4 regions of the Nonomuraea sp. ATR24 genome follow, and region 2 is predicted to be linked to each of the others. Evidence: riboswitches for the same ligand, from Rfam matches in the RefSeq annotation. Region 2 holds a riboswitch; each other region holds the start of a gene.
What was found. A riboswitch is a leader RNA that binds a small molecule or an ion and turns the genes downstream of it on or off. The one in region 2 is predicted to bind cyclic di-AMP.

Region 1: another riboswitch for cyclic di-AMP. It lies ahead of ACBI99_RS23085 (CHAP domain-containing protein); the one in region 2 lies ahead of ACBI99_RS05275 (C40 family peptidase).
Region 3: another riboswitch for cyclic di-AMP. It lies ahead of ACBI99_RS36170 (hypothetical protein); the one in region 2 lies ahead of ACBI99_RS05275 (C40 family peptidase).
Region 4: another riboswitch for cyclic di-AMP. It lies ahead of ACBI99_RS32860 (NlpC/P60 family protein); the one in region 2 lies ahead of ACBI99_RS05275 (C40 family peptidase).

The regions. Positions count from the first base shown of each region.
Region 1 is NZ_JBGNUU010000009.1:156,869-164,414, forward strand. Features, by position in the region: gene ACBI99_RS23070 (ABC transporter substrate-binding protein) at 1-693, opposite strand, end outside; gene ACBI99_RS23075 (RNA polymerase sigma factor) at 962-2,179, opposite strand; gene ACBI99_RS23080 (YciI family protein) at 2,931-3,368, opposite strand; gene ACBI99_RS23085 (CHAP domain-containing protein) at 3,522-4,217, opposite strand; cyclic di-AMP (ydaO/yuaA leader) riboswitch at 4,230-4,367, opposite strand; gene ACBI99_RS23090 (Gfo/Idh/MocA family protein) at 4,482-5,435, opposite strand; gene ACBI99_RS23095 (aldo/keto reductase) at 5,488-6,303, opposite strand; gene ACBI99_RS23100 (hypothetical protein) at 6,401-7,354, shown strand; gene ACBI99_RS23105 (DUF6716 putative glycosyltransferase) at 7,351-7,546, shown strand, end outside.
Region 2 is NZ_JBGNUU010000002.1:294,198-301,743, forward strand. Features, by position in the region: gene ACBI99_RS05260 (glycosyltransferase family 4 protein) at 1-836, opposite strand, end outside; gene ACBI99_RS05265 (M48 family metallopeptidase) at 833-2,248, opposite strand; gene ACBI99_RS05270 (hypothetical protein) at 2,260-3,087, opposite strand; gene ACBI99_RS05275 (C40 family peptidase) at 3,260-3,754, opposite strand; cyclic di-AMP (ydaO/yuaA leader) riboswitch at 3,831-3,990, opposite strand; gene ACBI99_RS05280 (NlpC/P60 family protein) at 4,257-5,231, opposite strand; gene ACBI99_RS05285 (NYN domain-containing protein) at 5,316-6,581, opposite strand; gene ACBI99_RS05290 (response regulator transcription factor) at 7,207-7,546, opposite strand, start outside.
Region 3 is NZ_JBGNUU010000020.1:136,668-144,213, forward strand. Features, by position in the region: gene ACBI99_RS36160 (alpha/beta fold hydrolase) at 1-1,213, opposite strand, end outside; gene ACBI99_RS36165 (TetR/AcrR family transcriptional regulator) at 1,295-1,825, opposite strand; gene ACBI99_RS36170 (hypothetical protein) at 1,881-2,840, opposite strand; cyclic di-AMP (ydaO/yuaA leader) riboswitch at 2,848-2,989, opposite strand; gene galT (galactose-1-phosphate uridylyltransferase) at 3,055-4,137, opposite strand; gene ACBI99_RS36180 (DeoR/GlpR family DNA-binding transcription regulator) at 4,134-4,913, opposite strand; gene ACBI99_RS36185 (50S ribosomal protein bL37) at 5,048-5,125, shown strand; gene ACBI99_RS36190 (TrpB-like pyridoxal phosphate-dependent enzyme) at 5,127-6,437, opposite strand; gene ACBI99_RS36195 (uridine kinase) at 6,434-7,099, opposite strand; gene ACBI99_RS36200 (hypothetical protein) at 7,179-7,546, shown strand, end outside.
Region 4 is NZ_JBGNUU010000017.1:11,054-18,599, reverse strand. Features, by position in the region: gene ACBI99_RS32875 (RDD family protein) at 465-950, opposite strand; gene ACBI99_RS32870 (RDD family protein) at 1,063-2,340, opposite strand; gene ACBI99_RS32865 (amino-acid N-acetyltransferase) at 2,426-2,995, opposite strand; cyclic di-AMP (ydaO/yuaA leader) riboswitch at 3,262-3,409, shown strand; gene ACBI99_RS32860 (NlpC/P60 family protein) at 3,413-4,408, shown strand; gene ACBI99_RS32855 (LuxR C-terminal-related transcriptional regulator) at 4,433-4,645, opposite strand; gene ACBI99_RS32850 (cytochrome P450) at 4,883-6,010, shown strand; gene lysX (bifunctional lysylphosphatidylglycerol synthetase/lysine--tRNA ligase LysX) at 5,994-7,451, opposite strand.

The DNA.
Region 1 (7,546 bases), on a different contig from region 2:
GCCGTTCTTCGGCGCCTCCTGCGACAGGATCACGTTGTAGATGGTGTTCGGGCCGTCCATCCACTTGGCGTCCTTGTTGGCGGCCTGGAACTTCTTGCCGGCCTCCAGGTACGCGTCCCAGGTCGGCCAGAGCTTGGCGACCTCCTCGCGGTCGGTCGGCAGCCCCGCCTTCTCGAACAGGTCCTTGCGGTAGCACATGGTCATGCCGCCGATGTCGGTGCCGAGCGCGAACAGCTTGCCGTCGGCGTTGACGCCCGCCTCCCACTTGGCCGCCGGGAAGTCGGCCTTGCGGTCCTGCAGCCCGTGCTCGCCCAGGTCGGTGAAGAACTGCGGCCGGGCGGCCATCAGGCCCATCGCGCCCTCGTCGATGCCGACGATGTCGCCGGCGCCGCTGCCCGCCTGCAGGCGCTGGAGCAGCTGCGGCAGGTAGACGTCCTCGAACCGGTCGGTCAGGTTCGTGTACTTGATCTGGATGTTCGGGTGCTCGGCGTTCCACTTCTCGACGGCGGCGTCGTAACCGAAGTTCTCGCCACCGCCGAAGGTGTGCACATTGATCGTGACAGGCTCTGCCGCCGCCGTCGTCTCACCGGCCCCGGCCGGCGTCGTCGTGCCGCCGCCGCCACACGCGGCCGTCGCGACGGCCAGCGCCGCGACCATGACACCGGAAACAGCAAAGCGCTTGTGGTTCGTCATTCCGTACCCCTTTTGGGTGTGGATCGTGGGAGGTGCATCGCGGGGTGAGCCGCGAGAGGAAGGTCTTTGGGAGCGCTCCCACAAAGAGTGCCCGTACGGCGTGCGGACGTCAACGTCCCGAAACTCAACCGTTACCTATGGGGTGTTTCGGGCCACTAGAAGCGGATTTTTCACCTTAAAGGGCTCATATAGCCCTTTGGGAGCGCTCCCATCTCATGCGCACCTATTCCACACCACTCCGGGCAGCCCACCCCGGCGGCGGCGCGGATCAGCCGCAGGCCAGGGCACGCTCCTCCAGCAGCCGCCGCTCCCGGCCGTTGCGCGTCAGCCCCGCCGCCCGCACGAACTCCGCCCGCGCCTCCGCCAGCCGGCCCAGCCGGAACAGCAGATCCCCGCGCACGCTCGGCAGCAGGTGGTAGCCGCGCATCGCGGGCTCCCCGGCGATCTGGTCCACCAGCTCCAGCCCCACCGCCGGGCCGTACGCCATCGCCAGCGCCACCGCCCGGTTCAGCTCCACCACCGGCGAGCGCGACAGGCGCGCCAGCTCCTCGTACAGCGCCGCGATCCGCGCCCAGTCGGTCTCCTCCGCCGTCAGCGCGCGCGCGTGACAGGCGGCGATCGCCGCCTGCAACGTGTACGGCCCCATCCCCCCGCCCGCATCCCCGCCCGCATCCCCGCCCGCATCCCCGCCCAGGTCCCCGCCCCGGTCCCCGCTCAGCTCCTCGGCCCGCGCCAGCGCCGCCAGGCCGCGGCCGATGAGCAGCCGGTCCCAGCGCGCCCGGTTCTGCTCCAGCAGCAGCACCGGCTCGCCCGACGGCCCCACCCGCGCCGCCGCCCGCGACGCCTGGATCTCCATCAGCGCCACCAGCCCGTGCACCTCCGCCTCCTTCGGCATCAGCCCGGCCAGCACCCGCCCCAGCCGCAGCGCGTCCTCGCACAGCCCCGGCCGCATCCAGTCGTCACCCGCCGTAGCCGAGTAGCCCTCGTTGAAGATCAGGTAGATGACCTCCAGCACCGACGACAGCCGATCCGCCAGCTCAGCGCCCCCCGGCACCTCGAACGGCACCCCGCGCTCCGCCAGCGTCCGCTTGGCCCGCACCACCCGCTGCGCCATCGTCGACTCCGGCACCAGGAACGCCCGCGCGATCTCGTCCGTCGACAGCCCGCCCAGCACCCGCAACGTCAGCGCCACCCGCGCCTCCGTCGACAGCACCGGATGGCACGCCGTGAACACCAGCCGCAGCAGGTCGTCCTCGATCTCCTCGACGCCCGGCAGCTCCGTCTCGTCGTCCAGCTCCCGGCCCAGCTCGACCAGCTTGCGCTCGAACCGCTCCCGCCGCCGGATCATGTCCACCGCCCGGCGCTTGCCCACGGTCATCAGCCAGGCGCCCGGATTGCGCGGCACCCCCTCCCGCGGCCACTGCTCCAGCGCCGCCACCAGCGCGTCCTGCGCCAGCTCCTCCGCCAGGCCGACGTCACGCACCATCCCGGCCAGCCCGGCGATCACCCGGGCCGCCTCGATCCGCCACACCGCCTCAATGGCCCGATGAGTCTCCGACGCCGTCACCCGCCCATGACAACAGCCCCACCCGCTTACTCGCAACCCAAGCGCTCTCTCGTGGGACGCACCCCTTCCACCACACGGCCCCTGCCGCTCCGTGGGGGCACGCCTCCCTGAGGCGGCGGCTTCCCACGAGGCGGCGGCTGCGCCGCACCACGCGGCCCGCAACCCACCAGCACCGCCCAGCCCAGCAGCCGGGTCGGACCGTCCGGGGTACGGGCGGCCGGTGGGGCCGCACCCCCGGGAGCCGGGCACCGGAGGGGCTGGGTCCGGCCTGCCGGTGGGGCCGGGCTGTCCGGGGCGCGCGCCGCCGGTGGGGCCGCGCCCCTGGGGAGCCCGACCGGGATCGCCGGTGGGGTGGGGCCGCCTCGGCGGAGGCCGCCAGAGGGCCGGATTGCCTGGGGCACCGGTGGGTTGGGCCGTCCGGGGCGTGGCTGCCAGTGCGGTCGGGCCGCTCCGCCGGGGGTCGCCGGTGGGGTGGGGCCGCCCCGGCGGAGGCCGCCAGAGGGCCGGACTGCCCGAGGCGCCCCTTCCGGGGGCCCGCCCCCTCCCGGGGTTGCCGCCATCCTGGGGCTTTCCGCCTGCCCCGGCGGGGGTGTGGCCTCCCCGGGAGGGGCCGCCGCAGCGGGCCGCCTCCCGCGGGGGCGCCTCCCTCGGGGGCGTCGCTCTCGGACGGTCAGGGCTCAGGTGGGGAGTCGAGAGCGGCGCGGATGACGGCGTGGCGTTGGGCGGTTTCGGGGGTCAGGGAGGTCTCGGGCATGTCCGAGGGGTCGAAGACCTGCCAGACGTCCAGGCCGACGCCGTCGTGGCCGGGCGGGACGGGGACGCGCAGGGCCCATTCGAGCGCCTCCTCCCGCGACTTGACCTGGATGAGCCAGAAGCCTGCGATGAGCTCCTTGGCCTCGGCGAACGGCCCGTCGATGACGCGGGCCTTGCCGCCGCTGTAGGCGATGCGGGCGCCGCGCGAGCTGGGGTGGAGCCCTTCGGCGGCGAGCAGGACGCCCGCTTTCACGAGCGACTCGTTGAAGGCCGTCATGTTGTCGACGAGCTCCTGGCTCGGCAGGGCGCCGGCCTCGGTCTCCTCGCTGGCCTTGCCGACGATCAGGAATTTCACGGTGCGTTCTCCTCGTCCAGGCGGTGAAGCGGGCTCCCGGCGAGCCTGCCACACCTGTGCGTCGTCCCGGAGGGGGCCGGATCGACACGGGGAGGGGAGAAAGCGCGGAAGCGGGGGCCCGGGGGAGGGGCGCGCGCTTCGCCAGGGGGAGGGTCAGGCGGCGTACGAGGGGTAGCCGTAGCCGACGACCTGGGACTTGGGCCGGACGCGCTCCTCGACCTTGCCGTTGCCGGTGTTGCCCTCGATCGTGGAGATCGTGCCGTCGCCGTTGTCCTTGACGACGAAGCCGACGTGCTGGATGGCGCTGATGCTCTTGCTGCCGTTCCAGGCGAAGAAGACGACGGCGCCGGGCTTGGCCTCCTGACCCCAGCGGTCGTTGGCGGCGAACCACTTGGCGTGGGTGACGGTGTAGGCGTCCCAGCCGACCTGCGGGCGGGCGCCGGTCTGCTCGCCGACCCAGGAGACGAACATGGAGCACCAGGGGGCGTTGAGGTAGGCGCTGGGGTTGCCGCCGTCGCGGGCGACGGTCTCGAGGGCGCGCTTGGAGCTGGCGTACCACTCCTGGAACTTGGTGCCGCCGCCGTAGGCGTTCTCGGAGGTGCCGACCTGGGCCTTGGCCAGGGCCAGGACCTGGGAGGCGGTGACGTTGACCTGGTTGGCGCCGGTCCTGGTCTGCGTGGACTCGGACATGGTCTGGGTCTCGACCTGGTGGCCGGGCTCGGCGGCCTGGGCGGGGAGTGCGGTGGTCATCCCGGCGCCGAGTCCGGCGGCCAGGACGGTTGCGCCGAGGGAGGCGCCGGCGCGGGGGTGAAGCTTCTTCGGGGCACGGGTAAGACGGTGCTTCGCCATCGAGGGGATTACTCCTTGCTTCCATGCCGCTTACCGGGTTAGCTGACGGGTTCGGGCGTGGAAGCTGCCCTACGGCACACAAGGTGCCGATTCACCCCAAAGGACATGGGTCCCCGGCTCCGCGCAAGGCGGATTCAGCGGTCACAGGACGATCCTGTGAGTGTCGTGCGATGGTTGGCAACGACCGGACAAACCGGACGTAAGCCGCGAATGCGCCATAAGGTAATACATCCGCCAAGGCATTACAAGTCGATAAAGTTGCAGCTAGGCGAGTTGCCCGCGCGCGTCGGCCAGGAGCCCCATCATGGCAAGGGATTCGTCAAGAGGCATGATCGCGCTCTCGGTCCGGTTCTCGGCCAGCGCGTCCCGCACCTCGCGCAGCTCCCCGGCGTAGCCGTTGTCGGCCGGGTCGAGCTCGTGCTCCTCGGTCTCCATCGACGGCCCGCTGAGCACCACCCGCCGGGGCGCCCAGAACGGCGCGTCCAGGTCGGCGCGCATCCCGGTGCCCACGATGCTGGCCGAATTGGGGAAGTGCGCGAGCAGCGAGGTGTCGACCAGCGCCCGCCGGCCGCCTGGGTAGACGAGCACCCCGCCCGCCTCCGCGTCGACCCCGTTGGGCGCCAGCGCGCCCGTCAGGTGCATGGACTCGGGCATGCCGAGGAACAGCTGGGCCAGCCCCAGGGGATAGATGCCCAGGTCGAGCAGCGCGCCCCCGCCCAGCTCGGGCGCCCACAGCCGGTGCGCGGGATTGTACGGCAGCGCGAACCCGAACGAGGCCCGCACCGAGCGGATCTCCCCGAAGCGCGGGTCGTCCTTGAGCATGCGCACCAGCGGGTTGAACCGCATCCACATGGCCTCCATCAGGAAGACCCCGGCCTCGCGGGCCAGGCGGACCATGCGCTCGGCGTCGGCCAGGCTCGCCGCCAGCGGCTTCTCGCACAGCACCGCCTTGCCCGCCGCGATCGCGGCCTCGGCCACCTCCAGGTGCTGGGCGTGCGGGGTCGCCACGTAGACGGCGTCGACGGCCGGGTCGGCGCACAGCTCGGCGTAGGAGCCGTGGGCGGACTCGGCGCCCAGCGTCGCCGCCAGCGCCTTGGCCCGGCCCAGGTCGCGGGAGCCGACGGCGGCCACCCGCATGCCCGGCTCCGCCGCGATGACCGCCCCCACGGTCCTGGCGATGCCGCCCGTCGCCGCGATGCCCCACGCTAGATCTCGCACGCGGAAGATCGTACTGATTCATCCGCGGACGCGAAACCTGACCGGTTTCACCTCACGGGAACACGTCCGGGTCCGGGCCCAGCCGGCGGCCCGCGTTCAGGGCGCCGATGGCGGCCATGTCCTCCCGGTCGAGCGTGAAGTCGAAGACCGCGATGTTCTCTTTGATCCGCGCCGGCGTGACGGACTTGGGGATGACGATGTTGCCGAGCTGGATGTGCCAGCGCAGCACGATCTGCGCGGGCGTGCGGCCGTGCTTGTCGGCCAGCACCGCCAGCGCGGGCTCCGACAGCAGCCCCTTGCCCTGCCCGAGCGGGCTCCAGGCCTGCGTGAGGATGCCGTTCTTGTCGTGGAACTCGCGCAGCTCGCGCTGCTGGAAGTACGGGTGCAGCTCGATCTGGTTGATGCACGGCGGCACGTCGGCCTCGTCGAGCAGCCGCTCCAGCGTCTCGACGGTGAAGTTGGACACGCCGATGGCCTTGGCCCGGCCGTCCCGGTAGACCTTCTCCAGCGCGCGCCACGCCTGGACGTACTTGTCCTGCCGCTGCGCCGGCCAGTGGATCAGGTAGAGGTCGACGTAGTCGAGGCCGAGCCTGCCCAGGCTCTCCTCGAAGGCCTGCTCGGCGCGGTCGTGGTCGTTGTTCCACAGCTTCGTGGTGACGAACAGCTTCTCCCGCGGGATGCCGGAGGCGCGCACCGCCCGCCCGACGCCGGCCTCGTTGCGGTAGAGCTTGGCGGTGTCGATGTGGCGGTAGCCGCATGCGAGCGCGGTCGTGACCGCCTGCTCCGCCTCGTCGTCGGGCACCTGCCAGACGCCGAGCCCCAGCTGCGGGATCTCCACGCCGTCTCTGTATAGCCGTAGCGAGTTCATACCCTCCATTGTTCACGTGCCGTTCCGAGCGGCTTAAGCCGCCCGGGCTAGCTTGAAGCGGTCGTGAACGGGCCATCACCTGGCTGGGAGAACATCAGTGGTCAAACGGGCGTCGGCCTGGGTGGAGTCGCCGCTCCAGATGCTGTGCGCCGTCGAGGCCCACCATGCCGGGCTGCTGGGGCCGTCGGCCGAGGTCGTGCCGCGCGCGGGGCTGCGCGCGCTGCGGGTGACGCGGCGCGAGCTGCGCCGCCTGCCGCTGCCCGACGGCCTGGAGCTGGCCGAGCCGCGCGAGCGCATGCCGCGCCGGCCGTCGGCCGTCGGTGACGCGTTCTCGGGCAAGGTGCAGCTGCGCTGGCTGACGGCCCATCCGGGCCGCGTCGTCGTGGTCGACGACGGGCTGGCCACGATCCGGCTGCTGGAGCTGCTGGCGGCGGGCCCGTACCGGCCCCTGCTGCGGGCGCGCGCCCACCCCGGGCTGCTGCGCACGGCGCTCGGGCTGGCCGCGGCCCTCAGGCTGCGCGCCGGCCGGGTGACGGTGTTCACCGCGCTGCCGGTCTCCCGCGAGCTGGACAAGGCGGTCACCGAGGCGGGCGTCGACCTGGTGCGCCACGACTTCGCCTGGCTGCGCGGCCAGCCGCCGAGCGACCCCGGCCCGGCGGAGCGCACCGTGGTGCTCGGCACCTCGCTGGTGCGCAACGGGCTGGTGCACCGCGACCGCTACCTGACCTGGCTGACCGAGCTGGCCGCGCGCGAGCCGCTCGCCTACTACCCGCACCGCCGCGAGGACCCGGTGGACGTGGCGCTGATCCGGGAGCGTCCCGGCATCACCGTGCACGAGGCCGGGCTGCCCGCCGAGCTGCGGCTGCGCGGCCTCGACCCGGGGCAGCGGGTGCTCAGCCTGCCGTCCACCGCGATCTCCTCGCTGCGCGTGCTGCTGAGCCCGCGCGGGGTGGCGGTGGAGCCCGTCGAGGTGCCCGACGACTGGTGGACCAGCAGAGCGGCCCCCGCTCTGCGCTCGCATCTGACGGAAGTGACAGGAGTGACCGGGTGAGGGTGCTGGCGATAGCCGACTCCGACTCGTATCTGAAATGGGCGGCCTGCCTGCTCGGCGACCTGCCGGCGGGCTGCGCGAGCGAGCTCGTCGTGGTGCGCACGCCGATCGCGCCGTCCGCCGACCAGATCGCCGCGGCGGTGGGCGAGCTGCCCGCGCCGCCGGTGCTGACGGCCAGGGCGGTGCGCCGGC
Region 2 (7,546 bases):
ATCCCGAGCCCTTCCACGTCGACCCCGCCCCACCGGGTACGGCACGGCATCGCGAACACGTCGCCGGCCGCGTAGTAGCCGGGCAGGTCGGCGGCCGGGACGCTGCCGGTGAACACGATCGACGGGCTGCCTGCGGCCAGCCGCTCCAGCCTGCGCCGGTGCGGGCCGCCGCCGACCAGCAGCAGCACCGCGCCCGGCACCTCGCGCAGGACCCTCGGCCAGGCTCTGATGAGCTGGTCCTGCCCTTTGCGCGGCACCAGCCGGGACACGCACACCACCACCGGCCCGCCGCCGGGCCGCCGGGGCTCCACGTCGGGCCGGAACTGCGTCACGTCCACGCCGGGGGCCAGCCGTACCAGCTTGTCCTCGGGGACGACCGGCGCCAGCCGGGCGCGGGTGTAGGGGCCGAGGTAGGTGACCACGTCGGCGTGGCCGGCGATGCGGCGCAGCACCGAGCGGAACCCCGGCGCGCCCGCCCAGGACGCCTCGTGGCCGTGCGTGAGCATGACGATCCGCCGCGCGCCCGCCGCGCGCAGGCGCGGCGCGAGCAGGCCGAGCGGCGCCGCCGCGCCGAACACGACGGTGTCGGCGCCGTGCTCGGCCACCAGCCGCGCCGCCCGCCGGGCGACGGCGGGCGTCGGCAGCATCAGCCGGCCCGGGTGCCGGACGACCCGGTACGGCTGCCGCCGGTCGAACTCGGCGCAGCCGGGCCAGGCCGGGGCGTAGACGGCCACGCCGGGGGTGCGCAGGGCCAGGCCGTGCACGAACGACTGGATGCCGCCGGGGCGCGGCGGGAAGTCGTTGGTGACGACGACCACCCGGCGAGGTGCGCTCACGGCTGGGGACGGCCGTTCAGCTCGGCCCAGGAGCGGGCCATGGCGATCCGCTGGGCAGCCGTGGGATGGGAGGCATAGAGCACATATTCCACCGCATCTGGCGACAAGTCGGAAATATTGGCTGTTGCCAGGCGTTTCTGCATCGCGACGAACGTGGCCGGGTCGCCCGTCAGGTCCAGGGCGTGCGCGTCGGCCCTGGCCTCGATGTGGCGGCTGATCACGTTCTGCGCCGGGCCGGACAGGAACGTCGCCAGCGTCATCAGCCCCAGCACCACGCCCACCGCCCGGGGATCGGTGATCGGCGCGCCGCCCGTACGCCGCCGTGCCGCTCCGAACACCAGGAACAGCAGGACCGCCCCCAGCGCCGCGCCGAGCGCCCCGACGAGCGTGCCGTGCAGCACGTCGCGGTTCTTCGCGTGGCCGAGCTCGTGCGCCACCACCAGCTCCACCTCGCGCGGCGGCGCCTTGAGCAGCGTGTCGTAGACGACGATCCGGCGGGTCGCGCCGAACCCCGAGACGTAGGCGTTCAGCGCGGTCGTCCGGCGCGAGGCGTCGGCCACCAGCACGTCCTCCACCGGCACTCCGTCACGCTCGGCCATCGCCATCAGGTTGGCGCGCAGCGGCGAGTCCGGCATGGCGTGGAAGTCGTTGAACACCGGCTCGAACACCACCGGGTAGACGAACGACGCCCCCACGGTCAGCGCGAACGCCCCGGCGGCGGCCGGGATCCACCAGCGCCGGACCCGCCGCGCCAGCGCCACCACGGCCAGCACCATGACGGCCAGCAGGGCCGCGTTGATGCCGACGCTCTTGAGCCGGTCGCCCGTCCAGGCCGCCCAGTCCTGCGTGGACAGCCCGAAGTCGCGCAGCGCCCCCTCGAACCACATGCCGAGCGGCCACCGCACGGCCTCCTCGATCACCGTGAGCACGAGGACGCCCAGCAGCACCCGCGCCCACCACGGGCCCCGCAGCCATCCCAGCAGCCTCGCGCCGAGCGGCGTGGCCACGAGCAGCCCGGCGAACACCAGCGTGACGCCCAGCGACAGGTAGCTCGGCACGCTGGTGGCCGCGTCGAACGCCTGCGAGCGGGCGATCTCGGCGGCGCCGAAGTCACGCGCCGGGTCGGGCGTCACCTCGGGCGCCCCGGCGGGCAGCGCCGTCCACGGCGTCGTGAACGCCACCACCCCGGCGATCACCGCCCCCAGCACGGCCAGCCCGGCCCCGGCCTCCCGCCGCAGCCTCGCCTCCCGCCCGCCCCCATCGCCTGTCACGTGCCCGTCCCCGTCCCCGGCCACGTCCTCGTCCCCCGTCTCGGGCGACGGCTCGGCGACGTCCGCCCCCTGCAGGGCGCGGGTGGCGGGCGGGCCGACGTCCTGTTCGGTCGTCTCGCGCCGTTCCTGCCGGTCGTCCATGTCGCGTCCCCTCACGCCAGTCGGTCCCGGACGTACGCGCGCCACAGCCGGGTCAGCGTGCCCGCCGAGAGCCCCAGCGAGGCCAGCGCCCGGCCGGCGCCGTACGTCTGGGCATCACGGTAGAGCCTCACCAGGCTCTTCTCACCCCAGCGCGCGGCGACGAAGCGACACACCAGCCAGGCTTCCTGGTACGCGCGGGCGAGCCGGCCCGCGTCGGCCCCGGGGACGAAGTCGGCCCCGTCCGGCAGATCGGACGGCGTCCGCCCGGCCCGCACCTCGGCGGCCAACTCGGCGGCGGCCACCTCGACGGGCAGCCCGGCGTCCCGGTAGGCCACGTAGTCGGCGAAGCCCTCGTACAGCCAGACGGGCAGCCCGTCGGTCCCGGCGGCCACGTGGGTCAGCTCGTGCGCCAGCACGACGTCACGCCCGACCGGGGTGAGCCGGGCGAAGTGCTCGGGCACCACGATCACGCGTCCCCGGTCGGCCACCGCCGCCAGCCCGTCGACCGACGCGACGCCGGCCAGCGCGGCGGCCTCCCGCGCCGAGGCGGGCACCAGGACCACGGCCCGGACGTCGCCGCCCAGCACTCCGCCGACCCGCCGCCCCGCGGTGTCGGCCCGGCGCGCCAGGTCCGCCAGCAGCCCGGGGGGCGCGTCCTGCCCGGCGACGAGCGACCGCTCACCGCGTACGACGTCGAGCCCGTCGCCCCAGCGCGCCCGCACGCCGGCGAGCACCCCCGCCTCGACGGCGGCGCCTCCCGGCCCCGGGACCGGGCCGGACCCACCGGCCAGGAACGCCGCGACAACCAGCAGCACCACCGGCACGACCCGCCGACGCATCCACGCGGACACCCTGCCGGGCGCGCCGCCGGACGTGCTGCCGGGCCCATTTCCAGGCCCGCTGCCGGACCCCCTGTCGGACACGCTGCCCGATCGTAGCCGCCGATCCTGAGCGTCGCCCGGGAAGGCCGAAGGCCCCGTCCCGGGGCGGGGACGGGGCCTTCGGCGCAGGTCACAGACCGGGACGCACCGCGCCCGCGAACGACGCCTTGCGCCAGCCGCGAAGCTTCTCGACGCGCACGCGCTGGCCCGTTCTCGGCGAGTGGACCATCTTGCCGTCGCCGACGTACATGCCCACGTGCCCGAGCCCGCGGAAGAACATCAGGTCACCCGGCTGCAGGTGCTTGTAGGAGACCTTCTTCCTGATGCGCGCGAACTGGCTGTTCGTCACGCGCGGGATCTTCACCCCGGCCTTCTTCCAGGCGTACTGGACGAGGCCCGAGCAGTCGAACGACCCGGGGCCGGTGGCGCCGTAACGGTACGGGTCGCCGATCTGCTTCTTGGCCACGGCCACGGCCTTGCGGGCCTTGGCCTTCTGCCGAGCGACCTTGGCCACCTTCGACGACTTGACGGACTTCTCCGTCTTGGTCACCGCAGTGGTGGCGAACTCATTCGTCGTCGCCGCCTGCGCCGCCGGGGCGTGGACGACCAGACCTCCGGCCGTCACGGTGATCAGCGCTACGCCACTCAGGGCGAGACGGGACAGACGGGGGTTGTGCGAGAGGGTAGACAGGATTGCTCCTAGGGGCTTCCACGAACGCCTACCGGGTTAGCTGACGGATTCGGGCCTGGAAGTCGCCCTACGGCGCTGAACGCGCCGATTCACCCCTGATCACCGCGTACGGGATCGTTGGGTCCCCGGCTCCGTGCCTCCTGGCTGCACGGACTCGGCAGGCCACCGCCGCGTCTTCGCGCCTCGGGGGCGCTGGCCGCGGTGACCGGCGGATGATTCTCTCTGTCGAACATCGGGGGACCCGATGGTGACCGGCGGGCGTCCTGGCTGGAACGCCGCGACGCCAGAAGTTACGCCGAAAAGTCACGTAATGGCAAAGCCTGAGTAAGCGAGTAAAGATCAGACACGCCGGGAGTCAGGTCCTCATACCCCGCCGGAGCAGCGGGTTTCGTTACCCAAGTGTGACCCTCCTCACACTTGGGCCGACCCCGTCTTGTCAGGGGCGTACGGCGCCCACGAGACGGCGCCCGTACGACGAGAGTGTGACCACCTTCACCACGTCACCCGTCTGCGGCGCATGCACGATCTTGCCGCCGCCCGCATAGATGCTCACGTGCCCGAGGCCCTCGCTGAAGATCAGGTCGCCGGGCTCCAGCGCGTTGAGCGACACCTTGCGGCTGGCGCCCCACGACCACTGCTGCCAGGTCGTGCGCGGCAGCGACACGCCACCGGCCCGCCAGGCGGCCTGCGTGAGCCCCGAGCAGTCGTAGCCGCCCGGCCCGGTGCCGCCGAACACGTACGGCTTGCCGACCTGCGCGTACGCGAAGCGCAGCACGGCCGCCGCGTTGCCCGAGGCGGGACCCGTGTACTTGAGGCCGGTGCTGTTGGGATTGCCCGCCTTGTACGCGCCCAGCCGGTCGAGGAGCTTCTTCTGGTCCTTGATGAGGTCCAGGATCTCCGCCCGGTCCTTCTTGACCGCGTCCCGCTCCTTGTCGGCCGCGGCCAGCGCCTCCTCGGCGCGGTCACGGTCGGCCTTCAGCCCCCGGTTCGCCCGGTCGAAGGCGGCGAGCTTCTGGGTGCGCTCCTGCGCGAGCTGCCCGCGTAACGCCATCCCGTACAGCAGATCGGCCGGATCGTCGCTGGTCATCATGCTGGGCAGGGTCGAGAAGTCGCCCCCCAGCTTGTACGTCTCGACGGCCATGTTGACGACCTCGCCGCGCAGATCCGCGACGGTCGCCAGCTTGCGCTTGTACGTGTCGTTCAGCCGGCTGTAGCGCGCCTTGGCCTCTTTGTACTTCTCGGTGGCCGTGTTGTAGCGGTCCACGACCTTGTCGGCCTTGTCGTTGAGCTTGTCGAGCTTCGCTCTCGCCTGCGCGAGAGTCGGCTTGGGATCGGCCAGCACCCCTCCGACGGGGGTCATCACCAGTCCGAACACCAGACCCGCGGCCAGCGGCACCCGGCCCAACCTCACAGCGTCGCCTCCCAGGGGATCATCCTCGGGGCGAAATAGTACAGAAGTGGCGAGTAATCCTCACCTAAACGCCATATTCGTCATCTATGCGCGACCGAGCCGCCTCAGCAGCAGCGCGGACGGAACGGGCCTGGCGCCCATCCGCCTGACGGACTCGGCCACCTCGCGGTCGGAGGACACCACGGCGATCGCCCGGCCGGGCGGCTCGGCCCGGACGAGCTGGCGGATCAGGTCGTCGGCGATCTCACCCGGCGCGCTGAACAGCACCCGCACCCCGCGCGGCGCCACCACCTGCACCGGAGAGTTGAGCTCGGCGCCGTCGAACACCACGGTCACCTCGACGCGCGTCTGCGCGACCAGCCCGCCGAGCCCGGTCATCAGGCGGGCGCGCTGGTCGGCGAGCGTGAGCGTGCCGTAGCCGGACTTGGTCACGTTGTAGCCGTCGATGATCAGATGCACCTGCGGCAGCGCCAGAAGCTGATCGAGCAGCTGCGGGTCGTCGTCGGCCAGCGCGCGGGCGGGCACGCCGCGCACGCCCGGCCGCTCACCGGTGAGCGCCGCGACCGAGTCGGCCGGCCGGCTGATCATTGTGGGCAGCGCCAGCTCCCTGCGCAGCCCCGCCGAGGCGTCCTGCAGCGCGTCGAGCAGCACCCGGATGCGCGCGTCCTCGACGCTGCGGCCCTCACGCGCGGCCCGGCGCGAGGCTTCGAGCTGCTTCTCCACATCGGCCAGGCGCTCACGCAACCGCCGCAGCTCCGACTCCCCCGCGCTGCCGGCGGCCGTGGCGGCGTGCCTGGCCTCCTCCGCGGCCTGCTCCATCTCCTCGGCCCGCCGCACCGCGCCCTTCGCGCGCTCGCGGGCCTCGTGCAGCTTGCGGCGCAGCTCGGAGTTCTCGCCGCGGGCCGCCTTCAACTGCTCACGCAGCCGCTCGGCCTCCTCCTTGGCCGCGCTCTTCTGCGCGGCGAGCTGCTCACGCAGCCGGGAGACGACCTCCTCGCGCTCCGACCCCTCGGCCGCGGCGGCGGACTGCTCCAGGTCGGCGCGGGCCGACTCCACCATGTCGGCCCAGCCGGGCGGCCGCGTGAGATAAGCCGCGGCGGCGACCAGCACCGGATCGGCGGCGGGCGGCACGTTGCCCTCGGCCAGCGAGGCCACCAGCTCCGGCCAGCCGGAGGCCACCGACTCGGCGACCACCTCGCGGAACTTCTTGTCGTTCTCCAACTGCGCGGCGATCGGCGCACTGCCCAGCCGGGCACGCTTACGCGGGTCGAACTTGGCGATGCCGCGCAACGGCGCCGGCACCGCCACAGCGGGCATCGAACCGAGAACCTGGGCCGCGAGGTCGACCACATTGAGCCGCACCTGCTCGGGAAGCGGGCGAGACAGGCCTTCACCCGCTGAACTCATCCCACTGTCCCTTCATGACATGCCCTTTCAGACAAGGGTACGGCTGCCCGCTACCTGTCCGTAACGGCCACCCATGATGGGACAAGCGCTCGTCCAACCCTCGCACCCCCACACGCAGCCCCCACAGGCCCCGGCAGCACCCTCTCCGAACCCGGCACAGCCCGCACAGGCCCGACCACAGCACGCACGGAGTCGGACCCGGCCCCTCCCCCTCCCCGGGACCGGACGCGGCACCCCCGGGCCCGGCACTCCGCGTAGCCGACACGGCAACCCCAGGGCCTGACCTCGCCGATGCCCACACGGCGCTGCCGGGACCCCGCACAGTCCCCCAGGGATCCTGCACAGCATCCCCCGGACCCCGCACGGCACCCTCCTGGCCTGGCAGGGCACCCTCCGGACCCGGCACGGCCCTCGCGGACCCGACACCCACGCCCCAGCTACGGCGCCCAGCCCCGCCCCCAAATGCCCGCTCCCAGCCTCGCCTCCGGCCGGTACGCCTCACGGACCGGTGGCCTGCCTGGACGGCTCCGCTGCGACAGAGCCCGGGAAAGCTGGAATCCCAGCCCCGTCAGCTCGCGTCGTAGACCAGCAGCGCGATCTGGACCCGGTTGTTCAGCGCCAGTTTGGTAAGGATGCGCGAAACGTGCGCCTTGACCGTGGGCACGCTCATGTACAGCTCGCGGCCGATCTCCGCGTTGGACCTGCCCCTCCCGACCGCCAGCGCCACCTCACGCTCGCGCTCGCTGAGCCGGGCCAGCAGCCCGCGCGCCCGCTCGGCCCGTCCGACAGCGCCGCCGTGCGACACGTGGGTGATGAGCTGCCGGGTGACGGCGGGCGACAGGATCGGCTCCCCCGCGGCCACCTTCCTGATCGCGGCCACCAGCTCGACGGGCGGGATGTCCTTGAGC
Region 3 (7,546 bases), on a different contig from region 2:
GCCCGCAGGCCAGCGAGTGCGCCACCAGCGTCGGCCGCGTCCGCACGCTGCCCATCAGCGCGGCCAGCCACGCCTCCACCGGCCGGTCAGAAGGCGCGGACCGCCCCAGCCCGGGCAGATCGGGCGCGAGAACCGGCTCCGGCAGCAGGGCGGCCACCCGCGCCCACACGTCGGCGTTCACCGGCAGCCCGTGCAGCAGCACGTGCCCGGGGTCGCGGGCGTCCCCCATCACCCACGTACGGTCCCGGAACCCGTACGGGCGCAGGCACGGCGTCGCCGCGCCGAAGCGGGCCGCCACCAGGTCGTCCGCCCACGCGCGCAGGGCGTCGGCCACCGGCGGCATCTCCAGGCCGGCCCGGGCGGCGAGGGCGCGGGCCGAGGCCGTCGGATAGCGGTCCGACGACAGGAACGACAGCGTCTCCGGATCGGCGCCGGTGAGCGCCCGCGGCAGCCGCCGCACCAGGCCGACGGGGATCGTCCGGCGCGGCGCGCGCACGCCGAGGTGCCGGGCGACCAGGCCGATCAGCTCGGGCAGCGGCGGCGTGTCGTCGTCGAGCACCCAGTGGTCCTCGCCCGCCGGGGCGGCGGGGATCTCCGCCAGGAAGCGCGTGAAGTAGTCCATCGTGACGACCGGCAGGAAGACGTCCGGGCCGCCGGGCAGCGCCGGGAGCCGCCCGTTCCACAGGTCGCCGACGAGGGAGGCCAGGCCGAGGTGCTGGCCGGGGCCGATCACCGTGCTGGGGTTGGCGACGGTCAGCGGGACGCCCAGCTCGCGCGCCCTGGCATGAACGGCGAGGTCGGCCTCGGCCTTGGACGCCTCGTACGCGCCCAGCCGGGCGTAGTCGGGGCGGACGCCGCTCACCCGGTAGCCGCTGATGTGCACGAGCCGTCGCAGGCGGGGGAGCGTGGCGGCCCATTCGAGCACGTGGAGCGCCCCGGTCACGTTCACGGCGCGAGCCTCCTCGACGCCGAGGCCGAACGCGAAGCGCGCCGCGGCGTTGTAGACGTCGCGTGCCTGGGGGAGTCCGGTGAGCGGGCGGGTGAGGTCGGCGGTGACGACGTTCAGCCCGCCGGTGGCGACGCCCCGCTCGGCCAGCCACGGGGTGAGGGTGTCGGTCCGCACGGCCGCCGCCACCCGCTGCCCGCGGCCCAGCAGCTCGGCGACGAGTGCCCGGCCGACGAAGCCGGTCGCGCCGAAGACGATCGCATCCAAGGGAGCTCCCTAATAGATCGGTCTACATATTTTCTGGGCATAAAAAGAGCCGCCTCCGTGGCGGGGAGGCGGCCCCAGGGGTCAGCGCAGCAGCCCGGCGAGCACGGCGGCGACGCGGTCCAGCGGCTCCCGGCTGCGGTGCGCCTTGGCCAGCAGCAGCGCCCCCTCGATCAGCGCCAGGACGGTGACGGCGAGATCGTCGGCGTCCGGCCGCCCCGCGAGCCGCGCCCGCAGGGCGGCCTCCCACGACGTGTAGACCTCCGAACACGCCTGCTGGAGCGGGTCGCTGGCGGCGGCCATCTCGAGCGCCACGGTGGCCACCGGGCAGCCCTTGCGCCAGCCCGACTCCTCCAGCCGGTCGCCCAGCAGCCGCAGCACCTCGTCCACGGCCAGGTCGTCGAAGGCCGACCCGATCGCCGCCCCGGCGCGCCGGATCGACTCGCCGACCAGCTGGTCCTTGCCCTCGGGGAAGTGGAAGTACAGCGACCCGCGCGGCGCCCCGCTGGCGGCGATCACCTGGTTGAGCCCGGCATTGGCATAGCCGCCCGCCTCGACCAGCTCCTGGGTCGCCTCCAGGATCCGCAGCCGGGTCTCGGCCCCCTTCTTGCCCATGCCGAAAAACTAGACCGATCTACATATTCTGTCAACGCCGAGCCGGTCGGCCACGTCAGTGCATCGAGATGTGGACGTGGTCGTAGTGGTTCTCGGTGATGCTGCCGCGGTTGGACATGGCGTTCCAGCCGGAGCCGTGATTGATCCGCTGCTTCCAGATCACGTACTTGACCCCGAGCTTGTCCCGGTTCTTCACGGTCCATTCGGCGATGCGGTCGCCGAGGGCGTTGTTGGCCGCGGTGGGCATGGAGCCGCCGGCGCTCATCATGAAGTCGCAGGCCCGCCCCAGCGGGTGCTCGCCGCTGGACCCCGAGCGGAAGCAGCCGACGCTGAACGGCAGCTTGAAGCTCTTCTCGATCTGCGCCTTCATCGCCCGGGTGCGGGCGGTGATGTTGTCGGTGCCGCTCGGCAGCTGCGGGGCCCAGGTGCCGTCGGAGCGCCGCCCGGTGCTGAACGGGATCAGGTCCTCCAGCTTCTTCTCGATGTCGCCGATGACGTCCTCGGCCTCGTCGCGCTGCTTGGCCACCTCGGTCGTGTCGGCGCTGAGCCGGCGGGCCAGGGCGGCGGCCGCGTCGGCGGCCTTCTTCTGCTCGTCGCGGGCGGCGGCCACGCCGGCCACGATGGCCTGCTGCTCGGCGGTGAGCTGTTCGACCACGGCCGCGCCGGCCCCGTCGGGCGGCACCATGTAGTAGGGCAGGCCCAGCGTGCCGCTCTGGTAACGAAGTCTGGCGAGCTCGCCCACCTTCAGCTGGGCGGCGGCGAGCGCCTGGTCGGCGGCGGCGAGCCGCTTCTTGGCCGCCTCGGCGGCCTCGCGGGCCTTGGCGAGCTCGACGCGTTTGGCGTTGTAGCGCTCGATGAGCTGGTCGACCTTCTTGTTGAGCTGCTTCAGGTCGCCGCGGAGCTGGCTCTCGGACGGCTTGGGCTCGGCCGCGGCCGGTGCTGACCAGGTGGCGAACGTCATCGCTGCCGCGGTGACGACGCCGATGGCAAGTCGCGTGGGGGACGCTGACGCCACGTGCGGGGTTTCCTCTCCCTCTGCCGGCCGGGTTAGCTGACGGGTTCGGGCATGGGAGTCGCTTCCCTACCACCGAAGTGGATTCACCCCAGGTGCGGATGGGTCCCCGGCTCCCGGGCAACTCGCCCGGGATTAGGCGTACACGGTGCTATGACCGTGCTTGAAGGGATATTAGTGGTAGATCACGAGTAATGCGACATCAATCGGAAATCAATTAGTGATCTACCTGTGATCGAAGCATGCGTGCCGCCTCTTCCGGGAGCACGTCGTTGACGAAGGCTCCCATGGCCGACTCCGATCCCGCCAGGTACTTCAGCTTGCCCGGCGCCCGCCGGATGCTGAACAGCTCCAGATGAAGATAGCCCAGCTCACGGTCCTGCCGGACCGGCGCCTGGTGCCAGGCCGAGATGTACGGCATCGCGACGCCGAACAGCCCGTCCAGCGCGCGCAGCACCGAGGTGTAGAGCGGGGCGAACGCCGCCCGCTCGGCCTCCGACAGCGCCGCCAGGTCCGGCACCCGGCGATGCGGGTAAAGATGCACCTCGAACGGCCACCGCGCGGCGGCGGGCACGAACGCCGTCCACAGCTCGTTGGCGGCCACCACCCGGGTGCCCGCCTCCCGCTCGGCCGCCAGCACGTCGGCGAACAGGTTGCGCCCCGGCCGCCGCGCCGCATAGCGCCTGGCGGCGCCGAGCTGCAGCTTGGTGCGCGGCGTGACGTACGGATAGGCGTAAATCTGGCCGTGCGGGTGGAAGAGCGTGATGCCGATCTCCTCGCCCCGGTTCTCGAAGCAGAACACCTGCTCCACGCCCTCGATCGAGGACAGCTCGGCCGTGCGGTCGGCCCACGCCTCCATGACCAGCTCCACCCGGTCGTCGGAGAGCTGCGAGAACGACGAGGAGTGCTCGGAGGTGAAGCACATCACCTCGCACCGCCCCACCCCCGGCCGGACCTCGCTCAGCCCGCCCACGTCCGCGTAACTGCCGAGATTGCGGGAGAACGACGGGAACCGGTTCTCGAACACCACCACGTCGTAGTCGTCCGCCGGGATCTCCGACGCCCGCTCTGCGGACGACGGGCACAGCGGGCACTCGTCGGCCGGAGGCAGGAACGTGCGCGTCTGCCGGTGCCCGGCGACCGCGATCCACTCCTCGGTCAGCGGGTCGTAGCGCAGCTCCGACGCCACCGGCCGGGGATCGAGCGGCCGCCGGTCGATCGCGCTCCGGTCGGCGTCGTCACGCCGGTCGAAGTAGATCAGCTCCCGGCCGTCGGCCAGATGGGTGATGGTGCGCTTCACTGCGAGCCCTCCGCGATGATCAGTTCGCCGGCGCGTTCGGCCAGCTCCGTACGTGCCTCCTGGGGCAGCCCGGGGTCGCTGATGACCACGTCGGCCTCGCGCAGCTCCGCGATCGTGCTGATGCCGACCGTGTTCCACTTGGTGTGGTCGGCGGGCACGACCAGCCGGTGCGCGGCGCTGACCAGCTCCCGGTCGGTCTCGGACTCCAGCAGGTTGGGCGTGGTGAACCCGGCCCGCACGCTCATCCCGTGCACCCCCAGGAACAGGGTGTCCACGTGCAGGCGCCGGATCGCGGCCACGGCCACCGGGCCGACGAGCGCGTCGGAGGGGGTGCGGACGCCGCCGGTGAGCACGACCGTGCGATCGGCGCGCGGATTGCGGTGGAAGACCTCGGCCACGGGGATCGAGTTGGTGATGACGGTCAGCTCCGGCACCCCGATCAGGTGACGGGCCAGCGCCCACGTCGTGGTGCCGGCCGACAGGGCGACCGCGGTGCCGGGCCGGACGAGCTGGGCGGCGCGCCGCGCGATGGACTCCTTCTCCTGCTGCTGGCGGGCCGACTTGGCGGTGAAACCCGGCTCCTCGGTCGAGCCGGGGCCGAGCGTCGTGGCGCCGCCGTGGACCTTCTCCAGCAGCCCGCGCTCGGCGAGCACCTCCAGGTCGCGGCGGATCGTCATGTCGGAGACGCCGAGCTCGCGCACGAGATCGGCCACCCGGACCCCGCCTGCGCTGCGGACGCGTTCGAGAATCGCCTGCTGACGCTGCTGTGCGAGCACGCCCCCGCTCCTTCCAACAGATTCCACCAAATTATGACACGAATATGTTGGGGAATGTTAGGTCACCGGGACGCTTGTCCAGCGCCCCGATGCGGGAGACATTGAGAGAGCCCCATCACCAGGAGGGATGCGACATGGCCAAGCGCGCACGCAAGGGCAAGGCACGCAAGAAGAAGAAGGCCAACCACGGCAAGCGCCCCACGGCGCGCTGACTCACCCGGGCAGCTCGCTCAGCGCCTCGTCGATCCGCTCCTGCGGCAGCGTGAAGTCCGTCATCTCGCCCGACAGGTAGCGGTCGTAGGCGGCGAGGTCGAAGTGCCCGTGCCCGCACAGCGCCGTCAGGATGACCTTCGCCTCGCCGCTCTCCGCGCACCGCCGCGCCTCGGCGATGGTCTCGGCCAGCGCGTGCGTCGGCTCCGGCGCGGGCACGATGCCCTCCGTCCTGGCGAACGTCACCCCGGCCTCGAAGCACTCGGTCTGCGACCGGGTCACCGCCTCGAACAGCCCGAGCTCGTACAGGTGCGACAGCAGCGGCGACATGCCGTGATAGCGCAGCCCGCCGGCGTGGATCGGGTCGGGCACGAACCCGTGGCCGAGCGTGTGCATCTTGAGCAGCGGCGTCAGCCCGGCCGTGTCGCCGAAGTCGTAGGCGTAACGGCCGCGCGTGAACGACGGGCAGGCGGCCGGCTCGACGGCCCGCAGCACCGGCCCGCCCTCCCCGGCGAGCTTGCCGCGCAGGAACGGGAAGGCCAGCCCGGCGAAGTTCGACCCGCCGCCGGTGCAGCCGATGACCAGGTCGGGCCGCTCGTCGAGCTGCGCCAGCGCCTCCTCTCCGATCACCGTCTGGTGCATCAGCACGTGGTTGAGCACCGACCCGAGCGCGTACCGGGTGTCGGCCGCCCCGGCCGCCGCCTCGACCGCCTCGCTGATCGCGATGCCCAGGCTCCCCGGCGAGTCCGGGTGGCCGGCCAGCACCTTGCTGCCGGACATCGTCACCGGTGACGGGCTCGCGTGCACCGTCGCGCCGTACACCCCCATGAGGGAGCGCCGGTAGGGCTTCTGGTCGTAGGAGGCCCGTACCATCCAGACCTCGCACTCCACCCCGAACTGGGCGCACGCGAACGCCAGCGCGCTGCCCCACTGCCCCGCGCCGGTCTCGGTGGTGAGCCGGCGCACGCCCTCACGCGCGTTGTAGTACGCCTGCGGGACCGCCGTGTTGGGCTTGTGCGACCCGGCGGGCGAGACACCCTCGTACTTGTAGTAGATCCTGGCCGGGGTGCCCAGCGCCCGCTCCAGCCGGCGCGCCCGCACCAGCGGCGTCGGCCGCCACAGCCGGTAGACGTCGAGCACCTCCTGCGGCACCGGCACGAACCGCTCCTGGCTCACCTCCTGCCCGATCAGCTCCATCGGGAACAGCGGCGCCAGATCGTCCGGCCCCACCGGCTCCCGGGTGGCCGGATGCAGCGGCGGAGGAGGCGGAGCGGGCAGGTCGGGAACGATGTTGTACCAGTGGCTGGGGATCATCCACCCAGTCTGCGCCGCCGCGCGCCGCCGTTCCAGTCGCCTTCCCGCATGGCCAGCCGCCCCGGATGATCGGCCCGTACGAGCACGTCCGCCGTCTCGGCGGGCCGCACGTCCCGCTCGTAGCGGTCATATGCCGGCAACCGCCACCGTTCGGACTCGGGCGTGCGCCGTTCCAGCGCACCCGCCGACAGCCACAGGTGCACGCTCAGCTCGACCGGCAGCCCCCGCCCCAGCAGCAGCGTCCCGTCCAGCAGCAGCACCCCGCCCGGCGCCAGCGTCTCGTACGGCAGCCGGAAGGCCCGGTCGATGCGGCTGTCCCACAGCGCGGGCAGCACCCGCCCCGAGCCGCCCGGGCCCAACGGCTCCAGCACCTCCCGCAGCAGCCCCTTCACGTCGAGCCAGTCGTCGTAGAACACGTCAGGATCGGTCCGCCCGTGCTCCAGCCGCAGCGACGCCGGGCGCAGGAAGTCACCCGCCGACACCCGCAGCACCTGCCGCCCGCGCACCCGCAGCGGCGCCGCCAGCCGGTCGGCCAGCTCCCCGGGCGCCGCCGCCGGAGCCCCGTCGACGACCACCCGCGCCCAGCCGTCGCCCGGCCCCGCCGCGATCGCCTCGGCCAGCTCCTCGACGAGCGCCTCCATCGAGATCGGTCGTGCACGCATCACGTCCGAGCCTACGGGCTCCGATGCGCGTGCTCCCGCGTTCCTGGACCCGGCCCGATCACTCGGCCACGATGAGGCCATGACGCAGAACGGATCGGCGCAGCGGCCCGCGACGGACGGGGACAAGGGCCGTCAGCTGAACTGGCCGGCGACCGTGAGCGCCCTCGCCACCTCGGTGGCTGCCGTGGTCGCGCTGATCGCGTACCTGGCCCCGCCCGGGCAATCCACCGGGACAAAGACTCCGTCCCCGTCCCCGTCCGAGTCCCAGTACTCCCCGTCGCCCGACCGGGAGACCAGCCGCCCGCCTTCGGACCCGCCGCCCCCCGACCCGGAAACCACCCGTGCTGACCCCGTCACGTCCGTGGTGCTGCCCCCGGTTCCCCCCATCGGCTGCGCCGAGGCGACGGCCGCACTCAACGCCTACAGCCGGAACGCCGGCGACACCCG
Region 4 (7,546 bases), on a different contig from region 2:
ACCCGGAAAGACGTTAAGACAATTCAGCGCCACGGGATTCGGCTGAGCGGCCGATCAGTTGCGGTTGTCGGCCTGATCCTGGCGGTTTGGCCGCCGGCCGGAGCCCTCGTGCCGCACCAACTTCACGACGCCAAAGATGAAGGCGCCGCCCACGACGACGGGCGGGATGAGCGCTGACAATACCTCTGTTACGGCTTCCATTCGGCCTCGCCTCCACGGCTGACGGGGTTTCAGGGGCGCTTTATACACAGGCTGCAGGGCCGGCGCGAGCCTGGCGGACCTCGTGTCACTCGAGGCGACAGACGCCCACACACGACCATAGCGGCACAGAGATGCCCATAGCCTGGCAGGCGCCCCAACATCCGGCAACCCGGACGCCTCATAGCCTAATGCCAGTCTCTCCAGGCTCCTTACCGGATCAAGCGGAAATTTTGCGAAAAGCCATCAGCGCAGGTACGGAACCCTCAACGAAGATCTTTTACGACCAGCGTTCCGGCCAGCCTGTCATGCGGCCCGCGCTGGAGCGGCTTGTCGATCAAGATGAGCAGGCCGACACCAAACACGAACATTCCGGCCAGCAGATTGGCCACCGGAATGCCCATCAGCATGGCAGGCGCCGGATAGAGCAGGGCGCGTTTCAGCCGGACCCGCGCCGGAAGACCCTCCGGGTCCACCCGAATCCCCATGATCGCCTTGCCGAAGGTGCGCCCACCCCGGGAAAGTGCGACCCAGTCATAGACCGTATAACCCAGGCCGGCGCCCACCCACGCGAACACGCCGGGCAACCGCCCCTCGAACGCGTCCAGCACCCCGACAGTCCGGAAGACGCCCCATAGCGCAATGAACAGAATGTAATAGAAGACTCCGAACACGAGCGCTTCAATGAGGCGGGCGACGAGCCGTTCCCACCATTCCGCCGGCAGCACGCCGGTCTCGGGTGTCGCGGCCATAACCTCACCTCGTCCGTTCGGCGGCCCTCGGCGTCCCCCCATTCTGGTACGGCTCGTACACACAAAACAGAGGCCGGCGGGATGCCGGCCCCTGTTTCGCTGTTGCTGAGACTTACTTGATCTTGACCACCACGGTGTTCGCGAACTTGTCGGCGAACGTCTGCTGCAGCGGCTTGTCCCAGAGCTGGGAAGCCGCGTTCAGCAGAACGAGGACGCCGCCGAGAAGCGGGCCGAGGAGCGGGATGACGCCCAGGACGTAGCCGCCCCAGGTCCCGCCGGCCCGCTTGAGCGCGGCGTCGTTGGGCAGCCCGCCGGACGGCATCGCATGACCCACCTGGACGACCTTGATGCCCATGACCATCTTGCCGACGGTCTGGCCGCTCATCTTCGTCATGAAGAAGTCGTAGGCCACGTAGAGCGCGGCCAGGAGGAGGTACTGGATGACGCCGACGATGAGGGAGCTCGCGATACCCGTCGTGACGCCGGTGACCGAGTTGTAGCTGACGACAAAAAAGATGCCCAGGATGAGGTTGATGATGAAGTAGACGACGCCGAAGATCAGGCCGTCGACGATCCTCGCCACCAGGCGCTGCCACCATTCCGCCAGCGGCGCGGGGGCGCCGGGCGGCTGGATGCCCACCGGCTGGCCGTACTGCTGCCCGTACTGGGGCTGGCCGTAGCCCTGCTGCTGACCGTAGGCGGGCTGGCCGTACTGCTGCTGCCCGTACTGGGGCTGCTGGCCGTACTGCTGCTGCCCGTAGCCCTGCTGCTGGCCGTAGTCGGGCTGACCGTACTGCTGCTGGCCGTAACCCGGCTGCGACTGCGGCTGCTGGGCGTAAGCCTGCTGCTGACCGAAGTCCGGCTGGCCGTACTGCGGCTGCGACTGCGGCTGCTGGGCGTAACCCTGGCCGTAGTCGGGCTGGGACTGCGGCTGCTGACCATATTGCTGCTGGCCGTAGTCGGGCTGGGACTGCGGCTGCTGACCATACTGCTGCTGCTGGCCGTAGTCGGGCTGGCCGTACTGGGGCTGCTGGCCCGACGGGGGCTGCTGGCCGTAACCCGGCTGGGACTGCGGCTGCTGACCGTACTGCGGCTGCTGGCCGTAGCCCTGCTGCTGACCGTAGTCCGGCTGGCCGTACTGCGGCTGCTGGCCGTAGCCCTGCTGCTGGCCGTAGCCCTGCTGGGGCTGGCCGTACTGGGGCTGCTGGCCGTAACCCTGCTGGGGCTGCTGACCGTAGGGGGGCTGCTGGCCGTAGGGGTCGTCCACGCGGTAGCCGACGACCGTCGCGTCGGGGTCGGGCTGCCCTTGGGGGCGTCCTGCGTTCTGGCCGTATTCAGGGGAGTTCTCGGGGGAATCGTCCTGTGGATACGGCGGCTGTCCTGTGCTCACCGTGTCACCTCGCTTCGAGTGCGCATGTGGCACGTGTCAGGGCACATGCCTGTCCTGCCCAACGTATCGACATAGGTATCAACAATCACCTTTCTCGGCAGTCAAGGTCCGCGTCACCCGATGTCAAGTGGAGCAGCATGCGTGTGTTGCCCAGGGTGTTCGGCTTGACGTGTTCGAGGTCGAGGAACTCTGCGACGCCCTCGTCGTACGAGGCCAGGAGTTCGGCGTACACCTCGGGTGAGACGGGCGTGCCCTGGATCGTACGGAACCCGTGCCTCGCGAAGAAGTCCACCTCGAAAGTGAGACAAAATACACGTTCCAGCCCAAGCTCCCGAGCGGTCCTGATGAGAGCCGAGACCACGCGATGGCCGATGCCGAAACCCCTGGCCGAGGGGTGCACGGCCACGGTGCGGATCTCGGCCAGATCCTCCCAGAGCACGTGCAGCGCGCCACAGCCGACGACCTCGCCGCCCCGCTCGGCCACCCAGAACTCCTGGACGTCCTCGTACAGCGTGACGGTGGCCTTCTCCAGCATCTTGCGCCCGACGCCGGCGTAGGTGTCGACCAGGAGCTTGATCGCCCTGACGTCCCTGGTCCGCGCGCGCCTGACGAGCACTTCGGTCTCGGGGACCGCTAGCTCGGCGACCTGCTCCATGGCCATCCAGAGTACAGACCCCATTACGGCTCGCCCCAAACTCCCGGACCGTCACTGTGCGTGCACGCTCCGGATTGCACGATTCCTACAGTTTCACGATCGGGCGAACTTGGGGCAAAGAGGGCATAAAGTCTTTTCTGTACGGCTCGCCACGAGATCACCTTGTGACCCGTCGGTTGTGAAACCTCTACAGACTCGGCAGTTCCGGTTGAGCAGGAACCAGGAGTGCATTAGTGTCCAGCGACGATGTCACCCGCGCACACCGCGCGGTCGACACGCCCAATCCCCGCGAGGGGAGCCGGGGACCCGCCGGCGGCGTCAACCCGCTGCCAGGGGTGAATCCGAGCCACGCTCGGTAGGGCTGCTCCGGCCCGAACCCGTCAGCTAACCCGGTAGGCGTCAACGGAAGGAGCTTGGTTGGACAGGCGCTCTGGCAAGAAGCGATTCGGTGTCGTCGGCTTGGCCGCCGTGGCCGCACTGGTCCTCGCTCTGCCCTTGGGCTCACCAGCCTCCGCCGACCCCAAGCCTTCGCTCAAGGAGCTCTCCGAGCAGGTCGAGGAGATGCACCTGGAGATCGAGACGCTGGCCGAGCAGTACAACGGCCAGCGGGAGAAGCTCAAGACGGCCCAGAAGGCCGCCGACAACGCCAAGAAGACGCTGGCCGCCAGCGAGGCCGAGCTGGCCGACAAGCGCTCCAAGGCGATCCTGCTCGCGCAGACCACCTACATCAACGGCGGCCTGTCGGGCACCCTGGCGTTCGTCAACTCCGACGACCCCGAGGGCTACCTCGACCTGGCGGCCACCAACTACGCGATCCAGCAGCAGCAGGGCGAGGAGATCCTCCAGCTCACCAAGGCGATGCAGGCGGCCGAGCGGGCCCGCGCCGGCGCCAAGGCCCGCATCACCGAGGTCTCGAAGATCGTCAAGGACCTCGACGCCAAGCGCGACCGGATCGTCAAGCTCGTCGGCAAGGTCGAGAGCAACCTGTTCAGGCGCGCGCTCGGCGAGGCCGGCCGGCCGGGCACCCCGGCGGTCAAGGTCAACCTGCCGATCCCGGGCTCGGGCAAGGCCGCCCAGGCCGCCAAGTGGGCGCTCACCCAGCAGCTCAAGCCGTACATCTGGGGCGCCGAAGGGCCGCGCGGCTACGACTGCTCCGGACTGGTGATGGCCGCCTACCAGCAGGTGGGCATCTCGCTGCCGCACTACACCGGTGACCAGTGGACCGCCGGCCGGCACATCTCCAGGGAGGAGCTGCGCGCGGGCGACCTGGTGTTCTTCTACAACGACCTGCACCACGTGGGCATCTACCTGGGCGGCGGCATGATGGTGCACGCGCCGCGCACCGGCGACGTGGTGCGGATCGCGTCCATCGCCCGGCGCCCCTTCGCCGGAGCCGTCCGCATCGCCGACTAGCGGCGCCAGAGCCGGCCAGCGGCCTTAGATGAGCTGCCTGCGGGCAGCCCAGGCCACCGCCTCGATCGCGGTGGCCACGCCTATGCGGTCGCAGATGCCGCGCAGTCTTCGCCGCACGGTGCGACCGCTGATGTCAAGGCGTCGGCCGACCCGGTCCACGGTGACGCCCTTGGCCAGTTCGGCCAGCAACGCCAGATCGGCACGGCTCAGTTCAACGCCTTCTGTGAGCACATCCATCGGGAGCCCTCCCCCCACCAGCACCACCCGGAGACGTCTAGGGCCCGACCGGAGCGGCACATCCTCGCAGACGGTAAACGCATCCAGGAAACGTCGTCAAGCACGAAATTCGCCGCACTTGACCTCTTCCGTTGACATGATCCGTTGTATGTGAAGTACTCGCCATATGTCGGCACTTATCGGAGCATGATGATCGATCACAGCGATCCTGACTACGCTCCTTTGACGCCAACGGACATGCTCGGGTTCGATCCCTCCGACCCCGGCTTCCTGCGCGACCCGTACACCCGTTACCGCGAGCTGCGCGAGAGCGACGCGCTGCTGCGGACCCGCGGCGGGCTCCTCGTCGCCACCACGCACGAGCTCTGCTCCGCGGTGCTGCGTGACGCCCGGTTCGGCCACGGCGCCCCGCCCGACGGCGAGCCGCCCCGCTCGTTCCTGATGATGAACCCGCCGGACCACACCCGGCTGCGCGGCCTGGTCAGCCGGGCCTTCACCCCGGGCATGATCAGGCGGCTGCGTCCGCGGATCGAGGCCATCACCGCCGGGCTCCTCGACGCGCTGCCCGATGAGGCCGACCTGATGAGCGCGTTCGCCTACCCGCTGCCCGTCATGGTGATCAGCGAGATGCTCGGCGTGCCTCCAGAGGACCACGAGCGCTTCCGCGGTTGGAGCGAGACGCTCGCCAGGAGCCTCGACCCGATCGTGCCGCCGGACCTGATCTCCCGGACCGAGCACGACCGGGAGGAGTTCCGCGCGTATTTCCGCCGCCTCATCGCGCTGCGGCGCGAGCGGCCCGGCGACGACCTGCTCAGCGCGCTCGCCCAGGTCGAGGAGCTGACCGAGCAGGAACTGCTCGGCACCTGCGTGCTGCTGCTCGTGGCCGGACACGAGACGACCGTCAACCTCATCGGCAACGGCGTGCTCAACCTGGTCAGGCACGGCGTGCTCGGGCGCGCCGCCGACGCGCCCCAGCAGGTGGTCGAGGAGGTCCTCAGGTACGACCCGCCCGTGCAGCTCACCATGCGCGTGGCGCTGGAGGACGTGGAGCTGGCCGGGACCGCCGTGCCCGCCGGCAGCGCGGTGCTGGCGCTGGTCGGGGCCGCCAACCGCGACCCCGCCGCGTTCGCCGACCCGGACCGCTTCGACGTGGAGCGGACGCCGGGCCGGCATCTGGCCTTCGGGCTGGGCATCCACTTCTGCCTCGGGGCGCCGCTGGCCAGGCTGGAGGGCGAGATCGCGCTGCGCGCCCTGGCTCAGGCGGCGCCGAAGCTGGAGCTGGCCGAGCCCGCGCCGCCGTACAAGGGAAACCTGGTGCTGCGCGGGCTCGCCACCCTGCCGGTGCGGCTCAACGGGAGGGCTTGACCAGCGGGAAGAGGATCGTCTCGCGGATGTTCTTGCCGGTGAAAGCCATGATCATCCGGTCGATGCCGGCGCCCATGCCGCCCGTCGGCGGCATGGCGTACTCCAGCGCCTGGAGGAAGTCCTCGTCGAGCTGCATGGCCTCCGGGTCGCCGCCGGCCGCCAGCAGCGACTGCTCGACCAGGCGGCGGCGCTGCTCGATCGGGTCGACCAGCTCCGAGTAGGCGGTGCCCAGCTCGGTGCCGAACCCGATCAGGTCCCACTTCTCGGTGAGCAGCGGGTTGTCGCGGTGCTGCCGGGTCAGCGGGGAGGTCTCCAGCGGGTAGTCCATGACGAACGTGGGCTGGATCAGCGTGTGCTCGACCAGCTCCTCGAACAGCTCCTGGACCAGCTTGCCCTGGCCCCACTTGGCGTCCCAGTGCACCTCGTGCTTGTCGGCCAAAGCGCGCACCCGCTCCAGCGGCGTATCGGTGGTGATCTCCTCGCCCACCGCGCCGGACACCAGGTCGTAGAGCTTCACCCTCGGCCACTCGGGCAGCCCCAGGTCGACCTCGACGCCGCCGTGCACCACCACGGTCGTGCCCAGCGCGGCCACCACGGCCTTCTGGTACATGCGCTGGGTCAGGTCGGCCATGTCGTTGTAGTCGAGGTAGGTCCCGTAGGCCTCGATCATGGTGAACTCGGGGTTGTGCGTGGAGTCCGCGCCCTCGTTGCGGAAGTTGCGGTTGATCTCGAAGACCTTCTCGATGCCGCCCACGACGAGCCGCTTGAGGTAGAGCTCGATCGCGATGCGAAGGTAGAGCTCCATGTCGTAGGCGTTGATGTGGGTCTTGAAGGGCCGGGCCGCCGCGCCGCCGTGGATCGGCTGGAGCATCGGCGTCTCGACCTCCAGGTAGCCCTCCTCGTGCCAGAAGTCGCGGACCGCGCGCACGGTGGCGCTGCGGATGCGCGCCATCTCGCGGGCCTCGTCGTTGACGATGAGGTCGACGTAGCGCTGGCGGACCCGCGCCTCGGGGTCGGTGAGGCCGACGTGCTTCTCCGGCAGCGGGCGCAGGCACTTGGCGGTGATCTGCCAGCTGTCGGCGAGGATCGACAGCTCGCCGCGCCGTGAGGTGATCACCTCGCCCTCGACGCCGACGTGGTCACCGAGGTCGACGTCGCGCTTCCAGGCCGCCAGCGACTCCTCGCCCACCTTGTCGAGCGAGATCATCACCTGCAGGTCGCCGCTGCCGTCGCGCAGCGTGGCGAAGCAGAGTTTGCCGCCGACGCGGTTGAGCATGACGCGCCCGGCGACGCCCACCCGGTCACCGGTCTGGGTGTCGGGCTCCAGGCCCTGGTATTTCTCCCGGACCTCGGCGTTGGTGGCCGTACGGGGGAAGTTCACCGGGTAAGGGTCGACGCCTTCGCTGCGAAGGCGGTCGAGCTTCTCCCTCCGGATGCGCATCTGCTCGGGAAGTTCGTCGCTCACAGCATCAAAGCGTAGGGGATACGGCCGCCTGCAAGTTCTCGTCGGCCCGGTGAAGGGGTGCTGCAACCACG